2 linked regions of the Paludibaculum fermentans genome follow. The main gene of each other region encodes a partner of the protein of the gene in region 2 in a complex. Links are inferred from orthologs where the notes say so. Each region holds a gene or a part of one and is shown on either strand. Other genes may lie near its edges.

Region 1 (5,571 bases), 330 kb from region 2 along the record:
AAGCTGCCGTTGGGCCGGACGACAACCTCCGGGTAGGGGTCGGCGTCGAAGTTGCCGACTGCTACGAAGCCGTCAAAGAGCCCCCAGCCGCCATAGGCGGCGCCGGTTTTGTCCCAGTAGATGGTGCCGTCCGCGCGGTAAGCGGTGGGGCCGGCGATAACTTCCAGCTTGCCGTCCAAGTCGAGATCGGCCACCACGGAGGCGCGTGCCGTGGCGCCGAAGCCGCCGGTGCTGCCGGCGCCGGTCCAGAGCAGTGTGCCGTTGGCGTTGAATACCATGTTGCCGACCACCAGGTTGATGGTGCCGTTGGCGTTCAGGTCGGCGGCCGAGATTCCCACCCAGCAGTTCGTCTGCGCCAGGGGGCCCGCTAGTTGCTGGATGCCGCGCCACTTCAAACCGCCGTCGTGCTCAAAGGCGATGAGACGGCACGATTCGTCCGCCGTGATGATCTCCGGACGGCCATCGCCATCAATATCGGCCAGCGTCACCCCGGCTCCGGGATGCACGCGGAGCGCGGGGTCCGTGATCGACAGCAGGGGTGAGCCCGTATCACCGGAAACCACGCGCAGCACGCCGTTCTGGAATTCGCCGGTGATGAGTTCAAAGGTCGTGAACACGACATCCGGTACGCCGTCGCCATTCACGTCTCCGACGACGGGCGTGTTAGTGACGGCGCGGCTGGCGGGGACGTCGAAGAAGGTGTCGCGCAGCCACTTTACCTGCGGGTTGAGGGCGGTGGAGGCAGGCGGAGTGAACTTGCTGTTCTGGCCCGTGTGGCGCACGTTGTTCTCTTCGTTCTGCTCAGCAATCGCAGAAGCGGAGTCGGCGAGGACGTAGAGAATATTGCCTTTGAATTGAAGAGTTCCGCCCAGCGTGATGCTGACGGGCGTGCCGGCATTGACGGCCAGTGCCGAGTTCACTGTAGCCGTGCCCAGGGACTGGTCTGTGCCGCTGTCGTATTTGCCATTGGCATTGCGATCCTCAAACGCGCGCACCTGGAACGAACCGGCCGTTGCGGCCGAGCCCTGGTTCTTCACCGTGGCGCTGAGAGTGCCGGTGGTGACCAGGGTCTGGGCGTCCGTAGTGACGGAGCCCGTGATGGCGGTGACGACGAGGTCCGGTGTGGCCTGTGACCAGAGCCACCCGGCGGCGGCCAGTGGAAGTACGCAAAGAGATAGGGTGCGGGTGTTCATGATTTCCTCCGGGCAGCGGCCTAGCGGCGGCGGGAAAAGGCCGAGGTCCAAATGCGGCGGGACAGGCAGACACTCAGGCCCGAGGCGAGTAGCAGCGCAGTGCCTGGTTCCGGGACGCCCGTGGGCGGTGGAGGCGGCGGAGGGGGCGGACCGGTGTAGGGACCGAGTTGCGCATAGGCGTTGAAGTACAAGGCGATGTTGGAGTCGGGATCGACGAGCTGCAGCCCGGCGGCGTCCGTGAGGCTGAGAGTGCCGAAGACATACAGGGACTGGCCCTGGTGCATCGTTTGAATCAGAAACTGGATGGCCGCTGATACGTCATCGGGTGTGCTGGAAGGGACACCGATGGTCTCGTCGAGTGCTCCGGTGAGGGTGTGGGTGTAGATGTTGCCGAAAACATATTCGGGTTCGTCGATCTCCCAACTGGTGAATGGGAGCGCGCCTACCGGCGCCAGGACGGGCAGAGCGTTGGAGATGTAGTCACCGTATTCATTGAAGAAGGAGTTGGTGTCGCGGTCGATGTCTGGGTCCAGGAAGAGCGTGAAGCGCAGATTCGAGATATCCGCGCCCGTGAGATTGGTCCAGGTGAAGCTGAAGCTGCCCAGATTCTCCGCATCGAGCGCGGAAGTGAACTGCGGCGATGCGCTGGTGAAGCTGGCCTTCGGGACGGAGCTGCCGCCGTAGTGGATGTAGGCTTCCAGGCTTTGGAGCTGGATGATGGCGGCCGCGGAAGCGATGCTTTGGCAGGCGAGCAGTCCCAGGACGACGCCCAGTCGAGAAATGAACATTTGCAGGTCCCCTCGCCTCTAACCCGCAACGCGAAGACGGGAAGGCTCACGGGAAGAGAGAATTTTTCGGCGAGCGGGCTGTGCCTGGCGAATCGTGTCGCGGTGCGAGCGGCGGGGCCATTAAGGCTATACTGACCCCTATCCGTGCGGTTTTTTGAAGGTGTCTTCTCCACACCCCGCTGGCTGGCGTTGTGGGCCGCCCAACTGGGTTTCATGCTCGACGCGATGGACGTACTGTTGTACGTCTTCGCCCTGACGACCCTGAAAGCGGAGTTCGGCTGGACGAACGCGCAGGCCGGGTTGGTCTCGTCGGTGACGCTGATTTCATCCGCGGCCGGCGGCATCGTCGCGGGCGTTGTCTCCGACAGGATCGGGCGGCGGCGCACGTTGATCTACACCATCCTGCTTTACTCGCTGGCATCGGCGGGCACGGCGACGTCGCGCGGGATCGTCGACCTGATTTTCTGGCGGGCGCTGGTGGGCCTGGGGCTCGGAGGGGAATGGTCGGCTGGCGCAACGCTGGTGGCGGAGTCGTGGCCGGCGGAACATCGGGCAAAGGCCGTGAGCTTCATGCAATCGGGCTGGGCGCTGGGGTATATGGCGGCGGCGGGGCTGTCGGCGTGGATCCTGCCGGCGTATGGCTGGCGGGCTTTGTTTCTGGCGGGTGTGTTGCCCGCGCTGGTGACTGTGTTTATCCGGCGCAAGGTAGAAGAGCCGGAGATCTGGGTGAAGTCGACCGGGAAGGCCAGCTTTATGGGCATCTTCCGGCCGCCGGTGGGGCGCAGGACCTTGTTCGCGACGATCCTCGCCACCAGCGTGTTGTTTGCCTACTGGGGCCTGTTCACTTGGCTGCCCGGGTTCCTCTCATCGCCCACTGAGCAGGGCGGAGCCGGCATGAGCATCCTGAAGACGAGCGGATTTGTGTTCGCGGTCCAGATGGGCGCGTTTTATGGATACCTGTGTTTTGGAGTCCTGGCGGACAAGTTCGGTCGGCGGCCGGCCTTTGCGTTCTATGTGGGCGTGGCGGCATTACTGACGCCGCTGTATGGACTGGCCCCGCGGATCTCCCCCATGCTGCTGCTGTTGTTGGGACCGTGCATCGGGTTCTTCGGCACGGGTTTCTTTTCGCTATTTGGGACGATGCTGGCGGAGTTGTACCCGACGGCCATCCGCGGTGCGGGACAGGGCTTTGTGTACAACTTTGGAAGGGGCTTGAGCGCCTTGGCGCCGTATGCAGTTGGGTCCCTGGCCGATCACTTTGGGCTAGGCGCGGCGCTGGGACTCAACTCCGCATTCTTCCTTGCGGCTTCGCTGCTGGTCTTCCTGCTGCCGGAGACCCGGCAAACCCAACTCGAGACTGTTTAGACGACCACCCGGGCCGCCGAGGTTAGCGGGCTCAGGTAAAGCGTCCGGTGGGGATGCAGCCGCCGCCTTTGCCGCCGGAGGACGAGGAGCCGACGGCGCAGGCTGAGACGCGCCGCTCCACGTGCTGCGAGGCGCAACGAGGACAGACCAGGTGCCTATCCGCCTCGGACATGCGGCGGAGCTGTTCATACAGATGGCCGCATTCGGTGCAACGGTACTCGTACATAGGCATAGTTATTCCCAATGATGCCAGATGGCGGAAAGGGTGACACTAGACAGGCACGGTGATCTTTTGGATCTTGCCCATGAACACCTGGGTGCAAGTCCAGGCGATGAGATGGAACGTGCCCATCATCACAAAGACAGGTGTGTAGCCGTAGTGGGTGACCAGGTAGCCGGGCAGAAGGGCCGTAAAGATCACGCCTCCGATGCCGCCCATGAAGCCGCCGATGCCAATGACCGAAGCGACCGCGCTCTTGGGAAAGACATCGCTGACTGTGGTGTACAGATTGGCCGAATAGCCTTGATGAGCGGCCGTGGCCAAGCTGATGAGGGCAATGGCGAGGATCGTCGACTCGACAGCCACGGCGGTGGCGGCCAGGGGCATACACAGGGCGAAAAGGGCCATGGTGGCTTTGCGGGCTTTGCCGCTCTCCCAGCCGCGCCCGATGAGGAAACCGCTGACCCAGCCTCCAGCCACGCTGCCGAAGCTGGCGGTGAAGTAGATGACGGGGACGGCCCAGCCAATTTCCTGGAGGCTGAGACCGCGTGCGCGCTTGAAGTAGAGGGCGAGCCAGGTGAGATAGAACCACCAGACAGGATCGCTGAAGAACTTGGCCAGGCCGAAGCCGTAGGTTTCGCGGATGCGAAGCGCCTGGCTCCAGGTGATTTGGGTCTCGATCTTCTCGTCCGGATCGCTCTCGATGATGGCCAGTTCGGCTTCGTTTACCCATTTGTGCTGGCGGGGCTGGCGGTAGATCCACCACCAGAGAATGAGGCAGATGAAACCCGTGGAGGCGGTGATGAGGAAACAGGCTCGCCAGCCGTAATGGAAGTTCATCCAGACAAAGACGGGTGGTCCGCAAACTGAAGCGATATTGGTGCCGGAGTTAAAGATGCCGGTGGCGAGAGCACGATCCTTCTTGGGGAACCACTCGGATACGGCTTTGATGGCGGCGGGGAAGTTGCCGCTTTCTCCCAGGCCCAGGAGGCCTCGCCAGAAGCTGAGGTCGACGAAGCTGCGCGCGAGGGAGTGGAGGCCGGCGGCCACACTCCAGAAGACGATGGCCACGGAGTAGCCCCAGCGAGTCCCTTTGCTGTCAATCACTTTGCCCATGATGAGGAAGCCCACGGCATAGGCGAACTGGAAGGCGCTGTTGACGTAGCCGAACTCCAGCTCCGAGAAATGGAGGTCGTCGAGAATGACCGGACTGAGGATCGTGAGCATGATCCGGTCCAGGTAATTATTGGTGGTGACTATAAAGAGGATGGCGAGAATGAGCCAGCGGATCGACGAGGGTCTGGGATTCACGTGTCCGATTATACTGAAATGTCAATCGAAAGTGAGGCAGGGGGGGAGGCGGAGGCAAAAGAAAAGCGGCGCACTGAGTGCGCCGCGGTTGAAATTGAGGCTGGTTGGACTTCTGCTACGCCGCGGCCGGAGCGCTGGTGAGCGACTTCAGGCGGTTGTGGAGGCGGGACTTATACCGCGAGGCGGTATTGTCCTTGATGATGCCCCACTTGGCGGCGCGATCGACAAGAGAGAAGGTCTGCGGCAGGAGTGCCGTGGCAGCAGCCACGTCTTTCTTTTCAACAGCCCGGCGCATGGCGCGAATGGCATGGCGCAGGCGGCTCTTCCGCATCCGGTTAACTTCCGTGCGACGCTCAGTGATGCGCACACGCTTCAGCGATGAAAAATGATTCGCCATTGATTCTACTTACAGACCCTTACCCAAAGTTGTACATGGTCAGGATAGCGCATTGAGAGGCGAGGCGTCAAAGCCGAGCTTCGGATGAGTGCACTGCAAACCAGCCACCTGTAAATCTTTCGGATATTTTGACTATCCTACGATAAGTCTTATGAGAGAATAACGGTAGATCGTTCGGCTAGGCGTGCCGACTCGACGCGATCCATGCCGTTGGATAGACCAATCATGTAGCTCCTCGAATTGCCGGCATCTCTGGAATTGCCGGGCGAGCCTCCCTCTGCTGGATCACCCAGTGCT
Region 2 (5,655 bases):
TTAATTGTCTCATTAAGTGTCACTGACGTCAGATCGTCTCAATCTGTCACACCCGGTAGCACCTAATGCTCTCATCTGGGCATGTTGTACGTAAAAACGAGTTGGAGCCGGATCTCGGTGCCCGTGAACTCCGCCGGCAGGGGCGGGAAGGGGTTTGAGGCGCTGATGCCAGCAACCGCCGCCCGATCTAGCGCTTCCGTACCAGAAGGGAACGCAATGACTAGTTTCGGTACACCACCAACCCTATTGATTGAGAACTGTATGGCCGTCCGGCCCTGCCGCCCGAGCCGTGCACTCTCCGGGAGCACCGCCTGCCAGTTCCTCTTCACCGCGGCCAGCACCTGAATCAGGTAAGGCCTGAAGTCGACGCCCTTGGGATCGCTAAGTAACTCCAGGCTACTGCCGTGGCGGCCGGGCGTTGGATTCTGGATACGGCCCTCGCTCAGGCTCCCCAGGCCGCCGCCCCCGATATCCCCTACCATGACACCGTGTCCACCGCCGCCCTGGGCGACTGCCCGGATCGCCTCTTCCACTCCGGTCTTGGGCGGCGCGATGGCGACTCGGCCCACTCCCTGTGTGGCGCTGGTGCCCGGTTGGGGTCCGCCTACTCTTTCGAACGGATTGGTCTTTGGAGGCTCGGCTGCCGGGGGCGGAGTGGTGGGCAGCTTCGGCGTGAGGCCGGCCGGGACGTTTGGCGGAGCCTGTTGTTCCGCGACTTCAATCTTTGGAGCCTCGACCGCCTGCGGGCGCGGCACGGGAGCGGCGGCCGGCCCCGGCGGAGGGGTGAACGGCTTTCCCGGCGGAGTGCTCTGCGGCTGGATGATCGCTTTCTTTGGCATCAGCGCGGCCATGTCCACTTCGGTGGCCGGCTTCTTGTGCTGCTCTTCCTTTTGAGTGACCTTGAACTCGGGCAGGTTCCTGGGCGCGATCAACGGGGTGGAGCGCCGGACGTCGACGTGGACTTCCGCACCGCTATGGAACCGCATCGCACCGCCCGGTGCGTTCAAAGCAAAGAGGATCACCGCCAACTGGTAGAGCACGGCCCCGCACGCGGCCAGGCGGCGGCGCCGGGTTTGCTCCTGGTCACCGTAGTCCAGAAGCAGTTCTAGCTGCTCCTGGTCGCCGTGCCAGTACCGTTGGAATGACTCGAGCATGGAATCGGGAAAGAACGGGCTCTTATGAGATAGACGTGGAAGCGAGCGATCGGGCTACTACAACGCCGTGTTCTTCGATCTTTGCCTCAATCATTCGAGCCAGTTCCAGGGCCAGGGTCGCGGCTTCGCCATCCACGTCCGGCTTGGCCCGGGTCACGATGCAGTCGAGGAAGGAAGCAAACTGACGCTTGAGCGGCTCCTGCTTGGTGACCAACTGCGGCATCAGCTTCACCTGCCGGTTGTCGTCGACACCTATGGCGAAACACTCCTGTTTCGCATAGTCTACGGACACATACTGCCTGGGCTGGAAGAACCGCATCTTGCGGACCCGCTCAGTGGAGACCCGTGAGGCCGTGAGGTTGGCGATGCAGCCGCTGGGGAACTCCAGGCGCACGTTGGCGATATCCGCCTTGCCGGAGAGGACGGGGATGCCGGCGGCACGGATTTCGCTGGGCATGGTGCCGGTCATGGCCAGCAGGATATCCAGATCGTGGATCATCAAGTCCAGAACGACGTCGACATCGAGGCTGCGCGGGGAAAACACGCTGAGGCGGTGGATCTCGAAGAACAGGGGCACGGTCACCAGGGCCCTGGCGGCCGCGACCGCAGGATTAAACCGTTCCAGGTGACCCACTTGCAGGATACGTCCGCGCTGCCTGGCGGTCACGATCATCTGATGGGCCTCTTCCAGGGAAGAGGCGATGGGCTTCTCGACCAGGACGTCGAGTCCGGAGTCGAGCAACTGGCAGGCGACCTTGCAGTGGGCTGAGGTGGGAACGGCGACAATGGCGGCCTGGGCATGACCCGCCAGATCCTGTAGGGAGTCGTAGGCGCGGCAGCCGAACTCCCTGGCCGCGGCCTGGGCGCGCTCCGGATCGAGGTCGTAGACTCCGGCCAGCTCCACGTGGGACTCGCGAATGACACGCAAGTGATTCTTTCCAAACGCTCCTGCGCCGGCGACGGCGACAAGGACTGCTGGTTCGCTCATGATTCCTCCGGCGGGTAGCCGACGATCGAGATGTCGTGCTGGGCGGCCAGGGCGAGCATCTCGTCCTTGTCCAGCAGCAGGGTTCGGCCGGCGTCCACGGCGAGAGCGGTGGTTCCGGTCTCGGCCATGGTGAGAATGGTGCCCGGCCCGGCCACGGGCACGTCGAACAGGAGATGTTTGCGGCGGTTGGACGCCTTGACCAGCCGCAGCGGGCGGCCATTCACCAGCGACGCCGCCCGGCGCAGCATGGCATCCGTGCCTTCCATGGCCTCCACGGCAACGCAGGCGCGTTCCGAGATGGCGACGCTCTGGCCGATGTCGAAGCCGGAGACAGCGCCCGCGACACGACGGCCGTAGTGGATGTCTTTCCGTTCGTCTTCGGTCAGTTTCCGCCTGGAGATCTGGCCTTCGGCGGCCAGCAGCGGTTTCAGCAGCAGGGTGGAATCCGCCAGAGTGATCCCCTCTTTCTCCAGCTCCTTCTGGACGCCGCCGATCAGGGCATCGGTATTCCGGGAAGGCAGGGAGAACAGGAGTTTGGCCAGCCGCCAGTCGGGCCGCAAGGTGCTGAAAAGAGAGGTGTGCCGCACCTGCCCGGCCATAATGACCTGAGTGATCTTCTCCTTCTGGAGGATGTCGATCAACTTACCGAGTTCGGCGATGGTGATCCAGTAGCAGCGGTCGGCCAGGGCTTCCACTTCCGGAGGGGCGTTGTCCTTCAGGGCAATCACCACCACCTCGTGTCCCAGTTGGCGGGCCGTTTGCAGGGCGAGGATGGGAAAGCGGCTGGAGCCGGCGATGAGACCGTATCTCACTTGATGAAACCACGCTTGGCGGTCCGGATGAACTCAGTCAACTCGTCCACCTCGGCACAGGGCGCGACTTCCGCCTGGATCTGTTCCAACGCCTGCGAAGTGTTCAACTTATCGCTGACGAGCAACCGGAAGGCCTTGTGCAGCCCGGCGATGGAATCCGCCGGGAAGCCGCGCCGCTGCAGCCCGATCTTGTTCTCGCCGTAGACTTTCGACTGCCGCGGAGTCACCGTCTGCGAATAGGGCAGGACGTCCTGGGTGACCACGCTATAGCCGCCGGTGAACGAGTGCCGACCGATGCGGCAGAACTGGTGGACACCGGAGAACGCCTCGACGATGGCCCAGTCGCCGATGCTCACATGCCCGGCGAGCGTAACCGCATTGCCCAGTATGATATGGCTGCCGATCTGGGCATCGTGGGCGATGTGCGTGTAGGCCATCAGCAGGTTGTCGTCGCCGATGGTGGTCAGTGAACCGCCACCTTCCGTACCGCGGTGGATGGTGACGAACTCGCGGATCTTGTTGCGCGAGCCGATGCGGGTCTCGGTCCGTTCGCCGTGGTACTTCAGATCCTGGGACGCGACCCCGACGCTGCCGTACGGATAGAAGATGTTATCTTCCCCGATCCAGGTTGGTCCCTCTATATAGAGGTTGGCCATGAGCCGGGTGCGGGCTCCGATTTCGACTTCGGCGCCGATCACGCAGAACGGGCCGATGTCGGCGTCCGGGTGGATCCGAGCCGCGGGATCGATGATCGCGGTCGGGTGAATCGCCATGGAATTACGCCTGTGGTGCTGCGGCGCTGCCGGGCCGGTCGATTACCTTACACATGACGATCGCCTCGGCGACCACCTGGCCGTCAACGGTCGCGGTGCCCTGCATCTTGACGACAGTGGACTTGCGCTTCAGAGTCTTCAACTCCAGGCGCAGCGTGTCGCCGGGCAGCACGGGTTTGCGGAACTTGGCCTCTTCAATGGACGCGAAGAGGACGAGCTTGGACTTGCGGTCGGGCAGATCCTTGAGGACCAGCGTGCCGCCTACCTGGGCCATGGCTTCGATGATGAGCACGCCGGGCATGACCGGAAAGTCCGGAAAATGACCGAGGAAGAACGGCTCGTTGGCGGTGACGTTTTTGATGCCGACGATATAGTCTTCACCAAATTCGACGATCCGGTCCACCAGCAACATGGGGTAGCGGTGGGGCAGGACGTCGCGGATGTCGATGTTTTCTAGGACTGCCATCGGAAACAGTTATTCTAACAAACGATGGACTCAATCCTTCCTCACGCACTGGCGCAACAGCCCGCAATCGTCAATTTTCTCAAAGACTTGGTGGAGTGTGAGTCGCCCAGCGACGATGCCGCCGCCGTCAACCGATTTGTGGACCTAGTGGCGGCGCGAGTCGAGGGACTGGCCCGCGTCAAGACCTTTCCCGGCGGCCGGTTCGGCCGTAACCTATTGTTGACATTTGATTTGCCGGGGCCGAGGAAGAAGAAGCCGGGGCGTATCCTGGGGGTCGGTCACAGCGATACGGTGTGGCCGCTGGGCAGCTTAAAGTCGATGCCGTGGCGGGAAGCCGACGGCCGTTTGTGGGGGCCCGGGGTCTTGGATATGAAATCCGGACTGGCCTTCTTTCTTTCGGCCATGAAGCTGTTGCAGGCCCTGGACCTGCCGGTTTCCCGCCAAGTCGCGCTGTGGATCGTCTCCGATGAGGAGGTGGGCAGTGAAGTCTCCCGCCCCCTGACCGAGAACCTGGCGAAAGAGAGCTCCGCTGTATTGGTGGCGGAGCCGGGCACTGGACTGGCCGGTAAACTCAAGACGGCGCGCAAGGGCGTCGGCGACTATACGGTTGCAGTCCGCGGCATGGCGTCGCATGCCGGAGTCGATTTCGCCGCGGGCGCCAGCGCGATTGTGGAACTGGCCCGGCAGATCGAAAAGATAGCCGGATTCACGAACCTGGCCAAAGGGCTGACGGTGAACCCGGGCGTGATCGCCGGTGGCACGCGGACGAACGTCATTGCCGCGGAGGCGCGGGTCGAGGTGGACATACGCATCGCGAAGATGGCGGATTATGCCGGGCTGGACCGCAAGTTCCGTGGCTTGAAACCGGTCGACAAGCGCTGCAGCCTGGAGGTCACCGGCGGGTTGAACCGTCCGCCCATGGAGCGGACGAAGGGCGTGGCGGCGCTGTACAAGGCAGCCTCCGAGCTGGCCGGCAAGTATTTAGGCCTGAAGCTGGAAGAGTCAGCCACGGGCGGCGGATCTGACGGCAACTTTACGGCCGGGTTGGGCGTCCCTACCCTCGATGGCATCGGCGGGGTTGGGGAAGGAGCGCATGCGGCGAACGAGAGCATCCTGGTGGACCGGATTGCCGATCGAACAGCACTGCTCGCCCTTCTCGTCCGGCATTTGGGACAATAAGAAGATCACGGTTCACGCATGGTAGTCACCGGAATCTATTACGCATTATTTCTGACGGGGGCCGGAGCCCTGCTCGGCTACTTCACGAAGGGTTGGGCGGGCATCCCGTTCTATATTCTGGCCGTGTTCTGCCTATGGTTCTTCCGTGATCCTGAACGGCAGGTGCCGCCGGGTCCGGTGGCCGTCTCGCCGGGCGACGGCAAGGTGGTGCTGATCCGGCGCGGGCCCGACTCGACGCGCGTGAGCATCTTCCTGAATGTGTTCGACGTTCACGTGAACCGGG

The links.
Region 1: the proteins of lpxA (region 2) and IRI77_RS25950 are in contact, whole or in part, in a crystal structure (PDB 4J09), measured with the Escherichia coli proteins. The link is inferred for Paludibaculum fermentans from one-to-one orthologs.

What each region holds. Positions count from the first base shown.
Region 1 is NZ_CP063849.1:6,588,186-6,593,756, forward strand. Bases 1,407-4,235 are described here. They hold IRI77_RS25950 (MFS transporter), read left to right. Parts: upstream 1,407-2,125; coding sequence 2,126-3,346; downstream 3,347-4,235. Other genes in these bases: IRI77_RS25945 (PEP-CTERM sorting domain-containing protein), read right to left, coding at 1,407-1,981; IRI77_RS25955 (FmdB family zinc ribbon protein), read right to left, coding at 3,378-3,572; IRI77_RS25960 (MFS transporter), read right to left, coding at 3,618-4,235. Also shown: IRI77_RS25940 (putative Ig domain-containing protein), read right to left, coding at 1-1,193; more of IRI77_RS25945, read right to left, coding at 1,214-1,406; more of IRI77_RS25960, read right to left, coding at 4,236-4,877; rpsT (30S ribosomal protein S20), read right to left, coding at 4,993-5,274. UniProt on the Escherichia coli protein: Probably transports across the inner membrane the two dehydrated forms of N-acetylneuraminate (Neu5Ac), 2,7-anhydro-N-acetylneuraminate (2,7-AN) and 2-deoxy-2,3-didehydro-N-acetylneuraminate (2,3-EN).
Region 2 is NZ_CP063849.1:6,258,839-6,264,493, forward strand. The notes cover bases 1,840-4,752. They hold lpxA (acyl-ACP--UDP-N-acetylglucosamine O-acyltransferase), read right to left. Parts: upstream 3,728-4,752; coding sequence 2,951-3,727; downstream 1,840-2,950. Other genes in these bases: IRI77_RS24630 (Gfo/Idh/MocA family protein), read right to left, coding at 1,840-2,142; IRI77_RS24635 (LpxI family protein), read right to left, coding at 2,139-2,954; fabZ (3-hydroxyacyl-ACP dehydratase FabZ), read right to left, coding at 3,732-4,193; IRI77_RS24650 (M20 family metallopeptidase), read left to right, coding at 4,218-4,752. Outside these bases: IRI77_RS24625 (energy transducer TonB family protein), read right to left, coding at 72-1,154; more of IRI77_RS24630, read right to left, coding at 1,177-1,839; more of IRI77_RS24650, read left to right, coding at 4,753-5,372; IRI77_RS24655 (phosphatidylserine decarboxylase), read left to right, coding at 5,391-5,655.